2 regions of the Paenibacillus sp. CECT 9249 genome follow, and region 2 is predicted to be linked to the other one. Evidence: riboswitches for the same ligand, from Rfam matches in the RefSeq annotation. Region 2 holds a riboswitch; the other holds the start of a gene.

Region 1 (7,979 bases), on a different contig from region 2:
AAGAATAGGTAAGGTCGGTCTTGCTAAGCTAGGCTAGTGGTCACTTTTGTCAGGCTAGGTTGAGCGGAGCCGGTCCCGAGCTTGGTTGGGATGAGTTTGGAGGTCCTCGTTTGGTTGCGTTGAGTGTAAGCGATCCTCGCGTGGTTGATTTGGATGGAGCATGGAGTAGTACTTGCTGGGTTGGGATATAGCGGACGCCGCCGCTCATAGTTTTGACGTAACTAGCGCCAAAAACCGGAGGTAATTCGGCCGTTCTTCTCACTTTTTCCACATTAGCTCCAAAATCTACCTCTAATTCCGCCCATGCCAGCCTTTTTACTATATAACCTGCTAATTAGCTCCGAAAATTCCCACTAAATCAAACATTCCCGTTGGATGTTATAGAATAAAGGTAGTTTATTCCACTAATTCATGCTGCTTCAGTCTCCCCTCCCTCCTCACAAGAAATTAAGGTGGAATGCCCCGCCCCATACAGAAAAGTTATTTGCGCAAATTATTCGATTTATTGTTCATAAGGCCCGTTGCCCGTTGGAAAATGTCCAATGAAAACTGCAAATTTTTCGTTCAAGAGGGGCTCGGATTGGAAATCATCCAATGGTTTGACCGCCTTTCCGTGTTTTAGCCCCGTTTTTGAAGATTTGATTGGATGAATTCCAATGAAGAGTGGCATTACGGCATCGAAATGGCGATAACATTGGACAAAATCCAGCGGCGGACGGCCGAGCGTGCAACCCAATTGCGCTGATTGGCAGCCGTCATCGCGTGGTCCATTGCATGGTCATTGCGGTCCATACGCAACCGTGTCACCGTAGTCATTGCGCTTCATCCATACCAGGGCGGTCGCATGACCATCACGATTCGTACGCCGCCGTCGTCGCGGCATAACGCTCCATTCACATCCCGCCGCCGCTAGCCGCCGCGCACGGATCCGCAAGCCCCAGCCCACTCGCGGCCGCCCGGCCCGGCGCCGGCCATAAAAAAGGACCTTACGCCATGTAAGGTCCCTCGCAGCGATCGCGCCTACGCCAAAGCTTCCTTCAGCTCTTCGGGCGAACGTTCCCACCACTCCGGCTTCTGCGTCATGAGCAATTGGCGCAGCGCCGCTTTCTCGCTGTCGTCCAAGCCTTCGAAGATGAAGCGGCGTTTCAACGCGTAGTCCAGCTTGTTGACATGATCGGCGAGAATTTTCCACCCGCGGCGCGCCTCCTCGTCAACCAGCATTTCGCAGGCCGTAGCCCCGGCGTAATACGCTCCCTCTTCCGTATGGTCGACGGCCACCCACACGACCCAGCACTTCCGGCCGTTCGGCACTTCGCTCCGGTCCGTCAGGAATTTGATGCCCTTCTCTACCTTGCTCTTGGCATGCAACGCGCCGACATCGACGTATGCCTCTCCCCGATCGATAATGACCGGCGAGACGTTATTCAAATCGATCGAACCGGCGCCGAAGCCTTTATGTTTTTTCGTACCGACAATATTTAAAGCGAACATCTTCTTCTCTTTCTGTTCCCCATTATTCATCATTCAAAGTCCTCCTGAAATTCCAGTCAAACCATGCGGCCCGGAAATCCCCGCCGCAGCGCATCGATCCGGTGCCGGAGCATGGCCTTAGATTTAATTTCATTTTAGCTAATAATCTCGAAAATGCAAACATATACATGCTGTAGAAGCTTGTCAACGGGAGGTAAAAGTGTATGACTTCACGCCATACCAAACGAATTGTGCTCATCTCTCTCTCCATCACGATAGCCGCCGTATTCGTCCTGTGGATGATCTACAGCAAATCCGATCCTTCGATCACTTCGTTCGGGCCGGAGGGACGCCAGAACCATGGTTACGTTGAACCGCAAACGATTCAATCGCCGAAATCGGAAGTGCTCAGCGATCGTTTGGTCGAGTACCATATCAATGTGCGATTGGACGATTCCGGTCCGACCAAATCATTGTTCGGGGAGCAAACGGTATCTTGGACGAATCCCGGCAAAAACGAAGTGGAGGAGCTGTATTTCCACCTCTATCCGAACGCGTTCGAATCGATGAACACGACGTTTATGCGGGAATCCGGAGGCAGGCTCAGGAACGATACGATGAAGGAAGGCGGATACGGCTCCATGGAAGTAACCGATGTGCTTACGACCGAAGGCGCCTCCCTCATGCAGAGGGCTTCGTTCGTTCAGCCCGACGATAACAACGCGCATGACCGCACTTTGATGAAAATTCGCCTTCCCCAGCCGATCAAGCCGGACGAGACGGTAACGTTGAAAATGAAGTTCACGGTGAAATTGCCCCAAGTATTCGCCCGAATGGGAGCCGCAGGCGATTTTGTCATGGCGGGCCAATGGTTTCCGAAACTATCCGCTTACGAAACGGCCGGCATGAGAGGACGAACGGCCGAAGGGTGGAATTTGCATCAATATCACGGAAATTCCGAGTTTTACTCCAATTTCGGCATCTATAGCGTCAACATTCAGGTCCCGTCATCCTATATCGTTGCGGCAACCGGCTTCCCGACAGGCGAAGCGGTCGTTCGAAACGGCACGAAGACGTATCAATATTACGCCGACGATGTGCATGACTTCGCTTGGGCCGCTTCTCCCGATTTCATATATGCCGAGGAACCATTCTCCGCGCCGAACGTGCCTGGCGTACGCATTAAATTGTATTTGGATCCGCTGCATAAAGATTTGAAAGAGCGGTATTTTCACGCCGCCAAAGCGTCGTTGACGAGGTACAGCGAATGGTTTGGCCAATATCCGTACTCCACGCTCTCGATCGTCGTCCCGCCCAAGGACGGGAACGGCGCGGGGGGGATGGAATACCCGACGCTGGTTACCGCGTTCGGAGCCGAGAGCGGCAATCCCGGATACGATTTGCTCGAGCGGACGGTCGTGCATGAGATCGGGCATCAATATTTCTACGGCATGATTGCCAGCAATGAATTCGAGGAGGCGTGGCTCGACGAAGGCTTTACATCGTATGCGGAAGACCGCGTCATGGAAGCGGAGTACGGCATCGTGCCCAACTTGCCGATCCAGGCAAGCTATATGACCGATCCGGCGCCTCTGCCGCAGCTGGCTTGGCAATTCAACAACCATAGCCATTATGCGGAAAACGTCTATACCAGAGCGAAGCTTGTCTTGATCGGCATCGAACGCCAGGTCGGGACGAAGACAATGAATAAAATTATGCGCACCTACTTTAACAAATGGAGATTCAAGCATCCGACAACGGCCGATTTCCAGAGGGTCGTAGAACAAGTGACGAAGAAAAAATGGACGGACTATTTCAACCAATACGTATACGGCGGTCTAATGGCCGACTTCGCCGTCGAACGGATCGACTCGAGAACGATCGAGGTAGACGGCGTCCGCCAATCCGAATCGTTCGTCGTCATTCGCAAACGCGGCGGCGATTACCATCCGGTGCCGATCGTCTTCCAATTTCAAGACGGGAAAACGGTTCGCAAAAATTGGGACGGGCAAACGACAACGGTACAATATAAGCTTACCCATACTTCGCCGCTGGAATGGGTGATGATCGATCCGCAGCATACGATCGTGCTCGAGAATAAACATATTAACAATTATATGAAGGCGCATGTCGAAGAACCGGTTCGAACGCGGTGGAATTTGAGCGTTGTGAAAATAATCGAGAGCCTGTTGAACGCGCTCGCGTGGTGAGGTGGGTTGGCCGATGAAGCAATATATCAAAGAGGGATGGAAAACGGTTAAAGACCATTTCTATATCGTCATCATTTTATTTTTGTACCAATTGTTATGGGGATTTTTCCTGTACCGTTTCATAGAATCGATCGTCAGCCCGCTGCTGGCGAGATACCCTAATCCGGCTCCGACGGAGCTGAGCGTGCATCTGTTCATGATGGAAGGACAATTTCAACTGATCAAAACCGATCTCGCCGACTATTATATTTGGATGCTTGCCGGCATGTTCGCGATCCGCATGTTGATGTCGCCTTTCATTAACGCGGGCCTTCTCTACTCTATTCACCACCGGTCGGACGAGGCGGGACCGCTCTTCTTCAGAGGGATCCGAAAAGCATGGAAGCCGATCCTGATCTTCTACTGGTTGGAAACGATCGTCGCGCTGGTCCCGGCCGTATGGATCGTCCCCCGGATCCTTCGCCTGCTGGCGGAGGAAGTTGCCTATCAATCGATGATCTATAAAGGAGTTCCGTACTTGCTCGCTTGGGGCGCCTTCGCGCTCCTCATTCATCAAATGTCTCTCTTCATGCAATTCGGCAAAATCGGCGGCAGAGGAATTCTGCTCTCGTTATGGCTGTCGATCCGCTCTATCATCCCGGTCATGGGCGTCGCGCTCACTCTGCTTGGCGTCGCTCTCGTCGTGGGAAGCCTGTTTACGGCAGCGGCCATGATTTGGACGGGTCTCGTTGCGCTCATCTTGCAACAATCGTATCATCTGTTCCGCCCTATTTTTAAAATATGGCAAACGGCCTCGCAATATCACATTTGGCATGGCAAAACACGAGAATGGTAACATCCCTCCCATACTTATTCGCAAACCTCTCGCTTTCGTACCGCGAAAGCAGAGGTTTTTTTCATGTCCGGAAATATCGATTCGCAAGCTGTAACGGTTTTTTTACCACATTGGACAAATCGTTATCAAATCTGCGCGAAAAAAAGGTTTGAAAAAGTCGATTTCATCTGTTACAATGAAATTCGTGAAGATTTTGTAATAACTTTGTAATCAATTTTGTAACTATTATATTTTTGGTGCTTACATAATATTGCCCAATTCCTATCGCACCGGGAAACGGGGGAACCATTTCGGGTGAATTGATCTCGTTGCAGAGTGATCATAGGGAACCTTCTACCGAACCCTTGAGCTAACCTCGTCGGCATTGGAAGGAGTATTTTGTTTTGAAGAAGAAAATCATCAGCGCAGTAGCGGGTCTCGCTCTTCTGTTTACCGTGCAAGTTGGTAGCGTTTTCGCGGACTCCAAGCTCGACCAGGCAATCGGTGACGTCATCGGCACAAAGTACAAAAGCGGCGGCACGACGACAAGCGGTTTCGATTGCTCCGGATTTACGACGTATATTTTCAAACAATTCGACATCGAATTGCCGCGTACGTCCAAATCCCAACATTCTATCGGCCAGAAAGTTGCGAAAGACGAATTGCAAGCCGGAGATCTCGTATTCTTCAATACGAGCGGGAAAGGCATTTCCCATGTCGGCATTTACGTCGGGGAAGGCAAATTCGCCCATGCCTCTACCAAGAAAGGAATTACCCTCTCCAGTATGAGCGATTCCTATTATGAGAAACGCTATGTCGGAGCGAAACGAGTATTAAATACGGAGCTTTATGAAGATATTGCCATTGAGCCGGATGAATCTTCGGATCATGACGATGTGGAAGTAGAATAATAAATGAGGCCCGCTGCGGAAGTCCTTCGGACAAGCCCGGCGGGCTTTATTATATGCATGAAATAAGCCCGTCCGTTCTTGCATCGAATGGACGGGCTTGATCTATGCCCAACATTATGCGCGTATATTTTTCCGGTAATCGCTGGGCGTAATCCCTTCTTGATTTTTGAAGGCCCGGATAAACGTATTTCGGTTGTTGAACCCCACTTCCTCCCATATTTGCGCGATCGGCTTGTCCGAATGCCGCAGCAGTTCCTTCGCTTTGCCGATGCGAAGCTGTTGAAGATATTCCTGGAATCCGATGCCAAGCTCGTTCTTCAACAGGCGCGACATATATTTGGCGGAAGTGTTGTACTTTTGCGCCAAATATTCCAGATGAATATCCTCGCTATAATGCTCGTCTATAAATTTTTTAAACGCGGTAACATCGAATTTCTGCTGCGCGTTGCTGCATACGAACATAATATTTTCAAAGAAAGAAAAGATATATTGCGTAATTTCGTCTACCGATAACGATTCTCCCGACATAATGAAGCTTACATATTCCTTGCTGACGGAATCGTCCAGCGACCGGTCTTTCTGCTTCAGCACCTGCAGCCCGACAATATAGAAATGCATATACAATTCCCTAATCATCGAATCGGGGATGCCTTGCCCGATATTCGCATCGATCACCCGCTTCAACAGCTCGTATACATCCTCTTGTTTCCCCGACATGAGCAAATTAAACAGTTTATTCTCGTCATGCTTGCTCAGCAAATAGCGAGCGGGTACTTGATCGCTCCCCGTATACGCGTACACCCGCTTGCCGTCGAACGGCGATACGCGCCATAACGCTTTCATCGCTTCGATGTAAGACTCCTGCATCCCCTTATACCCTTGGCGAATCCCCCCAATGCCGGCACAGATGCGCAAGAGGTGCTCGTCGTTTTTGAACAGTCCCACCATTTCTTCGCAATACTCCTCATACGCCGTTCGGTCCGATTGGGCGGGCAAATTAATCAGCAGGCAGAACAAATGCGAATCAATCTCCAGGAAATAGCCGGGACACTGCGGCGGCATGAACGTTTTCATCACTGTTACTATTTTTTGCGACGCTTCGTTCTGGAAACGCTCCGTAAACGTATCGTAAAACGGCTTGCGGAAATGAATTTGAATCAGGGCAATCATAAAATGATCGTTCTCAAACGTAAAATTGCTGTTTTTCAAAAAAGCCCCGATGCTCTCGTCGTCGTACGGATAATTATTTTTCAGCATTTTCACGAAAAAGCGTTCGTTCGCCAGCGGAAGCGTATACGACAGCGCCTCGTTCAACGAATGGACATTGCTCATCATGCGGTTGATTTCGCGGTCCAAATAATGAAACTCATTGCCGTCGTGCGAAGCGGCTTCCTGCGTTTGCGATCCCCTTAACGTACGGACAAGCTTCTGAATCGGCGAATACAAATTGATGCTGAACAGTATGGACAGGATGAGCGACAGCAAAAACGTCAATCCTTCCACCGTATACCGCAAATTTTCGATGTTTTTGAGACTGTCGAGAATATCTTCCTCCGGAATGCTCGCGATCATATCCACTTTGTTATAGAAAAAATCGGCCGTATATTTAATCACTCTCATTTTTTTCCCTTTATAAGTTCCTTTGAACTTATCGGCAGGTTCGCTCAACGCAGCCTGCAAAAATTGCTGCAGTTCGCCGTCGTTTGTAAAATTGGCTTCCGTTGATGCCAGCATATTCCGATTGCGGTCGGCAATGAAAATCATGCTGCCGGGCGTCAGCCGGTAATCGCGCAGCAGATCGGTCATATATTGGGCATTTAAGTGGATAACATACAGGTTATCGGAAGCGTATTCGGCAATTTTCGACTGCACGACGGGAAGAATCGTCTTGTTCTGATTGCGATTGGATCCGGTAATTCGCGAAGGCGGCAAAATTTGAAATAAATCGTGATTCGCGCTGTATTGCTGCCAATATTCGATCGGATATTTCTCCATCGGATATACATTCCCGTAAAAGTAAGATTCCTCATAGGTCCCTTCGTTGCTGATGATCAATTGATTGTCCCGTTTCAAAATATAGGCGCTGTCTATGGAGGCGTTTCCATACTTGACGCGGGCAAGCGACCGAACGCTCTGACTGATGTCGGCATATTTGGGCAATTCGTCGATGCTGAAATCGGCCGAGAATACCTTCATTACGCTGGAATCGAGGGACAGCAAAAAATTGGACTGGTAAATGCCCTCGAACAATTTGTTCAACGAAACGGCCACATTGGACAAAGAGCGGTCATAGTTGCGTTCGAGTTCGGATTCTACATAATGCAAATAGACGTTATAGGTTAAAAAATTGATCGTTTGTATCAGTAAGGAAATCGATACGAACAATATGATAAATCGCGCTAAAATGCTGCGAAACCCGACTCTTATGAGGTTGGAAATGAATGTCTTCACCGCTGGTTTCTCACTCCATGCCTTCGGCCTCCCACCGGAAAGCGGCCGACCGTTACTTGTAAAGTCAGAGTAAGCAAAGCGCCCTGTCTAGTCAAGGTGTTACATTATTCCATCCGTACTTAT
Region 2 (7,979 bases):
TACAGATCAGTCGGACAGAGTAACATGGGAGGAGGTTTCTAGATCATGATTGTAGCCAAAGCTGTTCATAAGAACTACGGCATGGCAGCGACTCCACAAACGGTCGCATTATCAGGGGTGGATTTACACATCCATAGGGGCGAGATGGTAAGCATTATGGGGCCATCCGGTTGTGGCAAGTCCACGTTGCTTTATACGCTGTCGGGTATTGAGCCGGCCGACAGTGGCGAGATTTGGTTCGACAAGCAAGCGATACACCAAATGAGCGAAAAAGATGTCTCCGCGCTCAGGCTGACGTCGATGGGTTTTGTCTATCAGCAATACAATCTGATTCCTGTGTTGAATGTCATTGATAACGTGGCATTGCCGCTTATCAGTCAGGGCGCTCAGAGGTCAGTTGCCCACAAAGCTGCTAAGGCGGCACTCGAAGATGTCATGCTATCGGATAAGTTGAAGGCCATGCCGCATGAACTGTCCGGAGGACAAGCCCAGCGGGTTGCAATTGCCCGCGTTATTGTCCATAATCCTCGCGTCATCTGGGCTGATGAGCCTACCGGAGCTTTGGATACTGTGACATCGGAAGCGATCGTAACTCTGCTGCGCAAGATCAATGCAGATAAGCAAGTGACCATCGTTATCGTCACGCATGACCCGATAGTTGCATCAGCAACAGATCGTGTCATCCGTATGAAAGACGGAAGACTAACCGATTCTGTTGAGCGCGACAGGGTGGAAGAAACGGGCGGAAGATAAGCCATGAGCGTGTTTAGTAATGCTAATTAATGCTGCCCGTTCCTAGATGATGCTGCATTCAGGAACGGGCAGCATTTTCAGATGATTAAAGAAGAACCGCTTCAACGTGATTTAATTCTTCCAATGCTTGAGGTTGTATTTTTAGTGTGTACGTTCGCTCGCCAGTACCTCCATAAATGAATGGGTAATGGTACAGGTTTTTATCTATAACGAAAGGTAAGTTTAGACCAATTAAAGGAATGCTACCTACTTCAAATCCTGTTGCTTTCTTAACTTCTTTGCCTGATGCTAATTTAACTTCACTACACTCCAATATTTCGGCTAATTCATCAAAATTGACTTTCCCGCGACTCCCAGACACAACGACCGCAAAGAATCCTTTATCGGTATTTATGATTAATGTCGGGGCTGTTTGTCCAATTTCGATTCCAAAATAGTCTGCACCGTCTTGTGCCGAAAGAATTGCCCTTTCATGTTTCATCAACTCGTACGAATATTTACATTTCTTCAAAATTTCCTTTAAGTGTTCCATACCAACACACCTCCACTTGGTATATTTTAACATACCCTTTAGACGGAAGCGAAACATTCCTCAAACACGGCATGCCTGAATTGTTCAGGATAGTAACACATTCATTCGCTTGTTCCATCTCTGATTGTGTCAGTTTGAAAGTTAAGCTTGCCCTATACAACATTCGAAAACGTTCGCGGTCATTCAGCGGCGAGAAAGCGATATCCAACGCCGGGTTCTGTTACAATGTATTTTGGTTCCGCAGGATTGTCTTCAAGCTTCTTCCTCAAGTGCCCGATGTATATGCGCAAATAATGCCGATTGGAATCGTCGTGTTCGTTCCAAACTTGTTTCAACAATTGGCTTTTCGTAATGACTCTTCCAGCATTAAAGGCTAGAATTTTCAACAAATCAAACTCCGTCGGAGATAGCTTGATCGGTTCTCCCTTCAATTCCACACTTCTTTGCGCAACATTGATCATCAGTTCTCCATGGTGCAGGACGGGCTCTTCTTGGGACCCGGCCGAGTGTCGAAGCGCTACGCGAATCCGCGCCACAAGCTCTCCCATCCCGAATGGTTTGGTCACATAATCGTCAGCCCCGTTATCCAGCGCAATGATTTTATCCGCCTCCCGGTCAATTGCAGTAAGGACGATTACAGGCAAATTGGACCATTCCCGAATTCGCCTTAGTACAACCAGGCCGGATTGATCCGGCAATCCCAAGTCGAGTATCATGAGATCCGGAGCGTCAAGAGAAGCTTGCTCTATTCCCTCTTCCCCGGTTGACGCTTCATATACGGTGTATTTATGAGCTTGCAGCGTCACTTTGAGCAATTTCCGTATCTGGGAGTCGTCTTCCACAACAAGAATTCGAATGTTATGTTCATGGTTCATCATTCGTCACGTCCTCCTATTAATTGGTGGCATATTGGTTATCTTGGTCAAGCGGAAGGGATATTGTTATGATCGCTCCTTTTGGCTCGTTAGGCTTTGCGGAGATGGTTCCCCCATGCAATTCCGCGATCCCTTTGCTGATGGCCAGCCCCAAGCCCGTTCCCGTGAGCTGCCCGGTTTGTTCGGAACGGTAAAACTTTTCAAAAATGCGTTCCAATTCATCTTCCTTCAGCCCGATTCCTTGATCGGCAACAGATAGTTGGGCGAATTCGCTGTCTACCTTGACAGACAAGACGATCTCACTATGATCTGGGCTATATTTGATCGCATTGCTGAGCACATTGATTAGCATTTGCTCGAGCAGAGCTTCATCGCCAAGAACGATGGGGATCTCATCGGGCAGGTCAAGGCGAATCGTGCGATGCTCCTGGTAGCCTTTCAACTGCATTAAAGTCGAGCCGATGATTTCCTCCATTTCGCATTCATTTTTCCGTAATGTAAGCATGCCGCCTTCGAGCCGGGCCATACCCAGCAAATTCAAAACCAACCGATTCATACGAAGCGCGCCATCCCGAATGGTGACAAGAAGTTCCATTCGTTGCTCGGCGGTAAACAGTTTCTCGCCATCGATCAGCCCCGTTGCCGAACCGATAATGGCTGCGAGCGGAGTACGGAGCTCATGCGAGACGGAATTCAGAATGGCGATGCGAAGCCGCTCGGATTCGGCGGTCAGATGAGCCAGTTTTGCCTCTTCCTCGAACTTGACGCGTGCGACCGCACTGGCCGCCAGTCCGCCAACCGCTTCAAACAACAAGGCTTGTTCCGGTAAGGTTTCGCTTCTCTCGCGCTGGGAAATAAGAACCATAACTCCGAATCGGTGTTCCTCGATCTGAAGAGGGATAAAGTGCCCGATGAGTCCGCCCGTATGGGAGATTCCTTTTTCCAATGGCTTACCTTGTTTGTAAACGCGTTTAGCAAGAGCAAGCTCGGCTTGTTCCTGCACATGATGGGCAAATGGGCTGGAACGACGGGCGAGCGTAAGCTCATTGTTGTTTTCAACCAGATAGATCGTGACGTCCATTTTCAGGGTTTCAGATAGCTGCCGGGTAAAACGGTCCAGCAATGATGGCATATCGACGGCAGAACCGATCTGTTTACTGAGCGCATAGAGCGTAGCGGTTTGCTTTTCTTTTTGCTTGGAATAAAGCACTTGTTGTTTAAGCCGCGCTGCCAAACTGGCTGTTATAACCGCGACCGCCAAATAAACGGCAAAGGATATCAAATACCTTAAATCTGCGACCGTGAAACTGATTACCGGCGGCACAAAAAAGAAATCAAAGGACAACAAGCCGAGCAAGGCTGCAAAGAATGCCGGCCGCAGTCCCCAAACTGCGGCATTCAAAAGAACGGGGAGTAAGAAGATCAGTGCAATATTGGTCGTTTCAAACGCGATACCAAATGGCTTTAACAGGATCGTCATCCCGGCGATAAGCAGTACGGAAATGATGTAAGGATGCCAGTCGAATTTTGAAAGGGACTTTGTCATGGTCTGTGCCTCCCATATCAATGATGAATCACTTTTACCATAAGCGTACTGTAAATAAAGCGTAAAAGAAACGTTATCCGGGGGTAAAAGTTCCGTAAAAATCTTGAAAATGAAAGAAAACAAGAGTAAAAGGGAGGAAAAGGAAGATCCCGAGCGATGAAGCATTCAATTGCAATTAGACAATAAAATTTACACCAATACCCGCCGTGCATGGCTTTACAATTTTTTGCATTCGGCGTAACATACGATTCATGAATTCAATGATTCACCGTTTTATTCGCTGAATTGCCTTTCAGGCAAACGGGGGAACCAATTGCGGAAGCTTGTGTGAGAGCGAGCATTCGCGCGGGGTGAATCCTGCCACCGAGATTCGACTCGTTGGCAGGTAGGGCGACTCTCACCGCCCGAATCCGTCAGCTAACCTCGTAAGCGACATAGGAGAGGCAACATTTATCAAAACCAGACACGGTTTATTCGCTGTGTCTTGGAAGTTGATGAAAAGCGACCTCTTTTCGTCAGCTTCTTTTTTGTTGCCTCCCCGTTTATGGACAGGAGGGACACGCGTGATGATTCAAGACGATTATTTTCTCGTTTCAGCGCCGACGGAAGGCGGCCAAGCATTTTTGCGGACGTTGGCGATGAAAGAAATGCCATATGCTGCATTGACGAACAATAAAACCGAAAAGCAAGTTCTGGAGGAAATCGGAGTCAAGCATATTCTAATGGTGAATGCAAAAGAAAGTCGCGCACCGATGATACCCGAGATGCCAATCAGGAAGGTTTACCTGTTTGAACAAAGCTTGAATTGGTGTTGCAGGTACATTCAAATATGCCGTCTCTGGACGACAAAACGAGAAATCGTAAAGTCTGAAAAAGGAGGCATGAATGTATGCTGGATATCGGAATGATTGCCTTGGCGGCTGCACTGGCCGCATCCATGATTGGCCTTGCCGGTTGGGCAGGCAAGGTTGTCGAGGAAGGACGTGGGGAAGCATGATGTGGGCGCTGGGGATCGTCGCAATCTTCATGTTTGTCTATCTGGTTTACGCTTTGGTTAAACCGGAGAAATTCTAAATCCGCTTGTTTTTAGGAAGGAGTATCGTGATATGGCCGGAATCATTGCCATTGTTGTTACATTATTGCCGGTGCTGCTGCTGGCTCGGCCCACCGGACTATATATGGCCAAAGCTTTTGATTATAACCAGTCAGGACTCGATCGATTTTACGGTCCATTGGAAAAATTGATTTATGCCATCGGAGGCATTCGCCAAGAGAATCAAACCTGGCGGAAATACGCCGCGACATTAGTGGTCAGCAATACCGTCATGATCTTGCTCGTTTATCTCGTGTTCCGAACACAGGCGTATTTGCCGTTGAATCCGGCCGGCATTGCCAATATGGACCCAAGTCTTGCGTTCAATACGGCGATCAGTTTTATGACCAACACGAATTTGCAGCACTACAGCGGTGAGAGCGGATTATCGTATTTGTCGCAAATGATTGCCATCGTTTTTATGATGTTTACGGCTCCGGCCACTGCGCTTGCCGCGGTGTTCGCTTTTATGCGCGGGCTGGCGGGCAAGCCGCTAGGCAACTTTTTCGTCGATATGACTCGCGCCATTACGCGGGTTTTGCTGCCGATTGCCTTTGTCACGGCATTCATTCTAATTGCGCAGGGGGTTCCGCAAACGCTGGAACCCGCGGCGGTCGCTCAAACGCTTCAGGGCGGAGAACAAACGATTGCCAGGGGCCCGATGGGTTCGTTCTTGTCGATTAAAGAGCTTGGGAATAACGGCGGGGGATTTATGGGCGTCAACTCGGCCCACCCGTTTGAAAATCCCAATGCGATCAGCAATCTGATCCAAATCTTGCTGATGATGCTGCTTACGACATCCCTGCCGTTTGCATACGGGAAGATGGTTGGGAATGCCAAGCAAGGACGAGTGCTGTTTGTTTCCATGGCCACGCTTTTTATTGTTTTGCTAGGCGTTTCGCTGACAGCCGAGAATGCCGGCAACCCTGCTTTGAACGCGCTCGGTATTCAGCATAATCAAGGGAGCATGGAAGGCAAGGAAGTCCGATTCGGTCTGGCGCAGTCATCGTTATACTCCGTCGTCACCACAGCCTCGGAAACGGGGGCGGTGAACACGATGCATGATACGTTAACGCCAATTGGCGGTATGATCGCCATCGCCAACATGATGCTGAATACCGCATTCGGCGGTGTCGGGGCCGGCTTTATGAACGTACTGATGTACGCCATGATCGGTGTGTTTCTATCGGGCTTGATGGTAGGTCGTACACCGGAATTTCTGGGTAAAAAACTGGAAGGCAAGGAAATGAAGCTGATTGCCGTCACGATGTTGGTTTCGCCTTTTCTAATTCTGGTTCCAACAGCTGTCGCGCTGTTCAGCTATCCCGATACCATCTCCAATCCGGGCTTTCACGGCTTAACGCAAGCGATGTATGAATATACCTCGTCTGCGGCCAACAACGGTTCCGGGTATGAAGGGTTGGGCGATAATACGTTGTTCTGGAACATTACGACAGGAATCGTGATGTACGTGGGCCGTTTCTTCTCCATTGTCGCCTTGCTTGCAGTAGCCGCTTCGCTTGCCGCCAAGAAGCCGGCGCCGGAAACAACAGGCACCTTCCGGACAGACACAGGTTTGTTCGCCGTAGTATTTTTGGCCGCTGTGCTGATCGTTGGTGCGTTGACGTTCTTTCCAAGTCTCGTACTCGGTCCGATTGCGGAACAGTTAACATTGAAGCCATAAGTTTGATTTAATGGAGGTTCTTAAGATGCAAACCAAAAAATCCATGCTTAGTGGGCCGATTATTCGGAATGCTGTCAAGGAAGCGTTCATGAAGCTGGACCCTAGAGTCATGTTTCGTAATCCGATCCTGTTTGTGGTGGAGATTGGTTTTATCATCACGTTGTTTCTATGCTTTGTTCCCGGAGCGTTCCAAGGTTCGACACCGGGTTGGTTCAATATGGTGGTCGCCGCCATTTTGCTGGTGACGTTGTTGTTTGCGAACTTTGCGGAGGCATTGGCTGAAGGAAGAGGCAAGGCGCAAGCCGATTCGTTAAAACAAACGAAAAAAGACATTGTTGCAAACAAATGGGTTGGGGGAGAGATGAAGCAGGTTGCTTCAACGGATCTACGTAAAGGAGATATCGTCGTCATATCACAGGGAGAAATGATTCCGGGAGATGGCGAGGTGATTGAAGGGCTCGCATCGGTAGACGAATCGGCCATCACGGGAGAGTCCGCGCCTGTTATTAAGGAAGCCGGAGGCGATTTCTGTTCCGTAACGGGCGGAACGCGTGTCATTAGTGACCAGATTAAAGTGAGGATCACCAGCGATCCTGGCGAATCGTTTCTGGATCGGATGATTGCACTTGTTGAAGGCGCAAAGCGGCAAAAAACGCCGAATGAAATTGCCCTGAATACGGTTCTGATCAGTTTGACCCTGATTTTCCTGATTGTCGTTGCGACACTGCCGTTTTTCGGGAACTACTTGAATATTGAAATTGATGTGGCTGTCCTCATTGCCTTGCTCGTTTGCCTCATCCCGACCACAATCGGAGGGCTATTGTCTGCCATCGGAATCGCGGGAATGGACAGAGTGACCCGGTTTAACGTGCTCGCCATGTCGGGGAAGGCTGTGGAAACTGCCGGAGATATCAATACGATCATTTTGGACAAGACCGGTACAATCACGTATGGCAACCGGATGGCGAGCGAGTTTATCGCGGTTGGCGGCGCAAAGCAAAGCGATGTAGGCGAATGGGCGGCTATCAGTTCATTGAAGGATGAGACGCCGGAAGGGCGTTCCGTACTGGACTTGATGAAAAAGCTGGAACTCGGGTACAACGAATCATCTGCTTCCGGTGGGGAGTTCATCGAATTCAAAGCGGAAACACGAATGAGCGGGATCGATTTGACAGATGGTCGCAAAGTGCGCAAAGGGGCTGTCGACGCGATTAAAAAATGGGTAGCTGCGCAGAACGGGACTATACCGAACGATCTGGATGCGGCAGCTGATAAAGTTGCTTCTGCCGGGGGAACACCGCTAGCAGTGGCGGTCGATAACCAAATTTATGGCGTCATCTATTTAAAAGATACCGTCAAGCCCGGCATGCGCGAACGTTTCGACCAAATGCGCCAAATGGGCATTAAAACGGTGATGTGTACAGGCGATAACCCGTTGACCGCCGCTACGATCGCACAGGAAGCCGGCGTCGATGACTTTATCGCAGAGAGCAAGC

The links. A riboswitch is a leader RNA that binds a small molecule or an ion and turns the genes downstream of it on or off. The one in region 2 is predicted to bind cyclic di-AMP.
Region 1: linked by a shared signal. The riboswitch ahead of LQ229_RS21345 (C40 family peptidase) and the one ahead of LQ229_RS16375 (hypothetical protein) in region 2 are both predicted to bind cyclic di-AMP.

Annotation. Positions count from the first base shown of each region.
Region 1 is NZ_CAKKLI010000042.1:843-8,821, reverse strand. Features, by position in the region: gene LQ229_RS21365 (hypothetical protein) at 670-816, opposite strand; gene LQ229_RS21360 (YwhD family protein) at 1,021-1,521, opposite strand; gene LQ229_RS21355 (M1 family metallopeptidase) at 1,695-3,680, shown strand; gene LQ229_RS21350 (hypothetical protein) at 3,694-4,515, shown strand; cyclic di-AMP (ydaO/yuaA leader) riboswitch at 4,757-4,894, shown strand; gene LQ229_RS21345 (C40 family peptidase) at 4,899-5,405, shown strand; gene LQ229_RS21340 (AraC family transcriptional regulator) at 5,520-7,856, opposite strand.
Region 2 is NZ_CAKKLI010000023.1:18,328-26,306, forward strand. Features, by position in the region: gene LQ229_RS16350 (FtsX-like permease family protein) at 1-23, shown strand, start outside; gene LQ229_RS16355 (ABC transporter ATP-binding protein) at 46-753, shown strand; gene LQ229_RS16360 (YbaK/EbsC family protein) at 839-1,285, opposite strand; gene LQ229_RS16365 (response regulator) at 1,465-2,163, opposite strand; gene LQ229_RS16370 (ATP-binding protein) at 2,180-3,706, opposite strand; cyclic di-AMP (ydaO/yuaA leader) riboswitch at 3,975-4,154, shown strand; gene LQ229_RS16375 (hypothetical protein) at 4,273-4,614, shown strand; gene LQ229_RS16380 (hypothetical protein) at 4,596-4,703, shown strand; gene kdpF (K(+)-transporting ATPase subunit F) at 4,703-4,780, shown strand; gene kdpA (potassium-transporting ATPase subunit KdpA) at 4,813-6,483, shown strand; gene kdpB (potassium-transporting ATPase subunit KdpB) at 6,509-7,979, shown strand, end outside.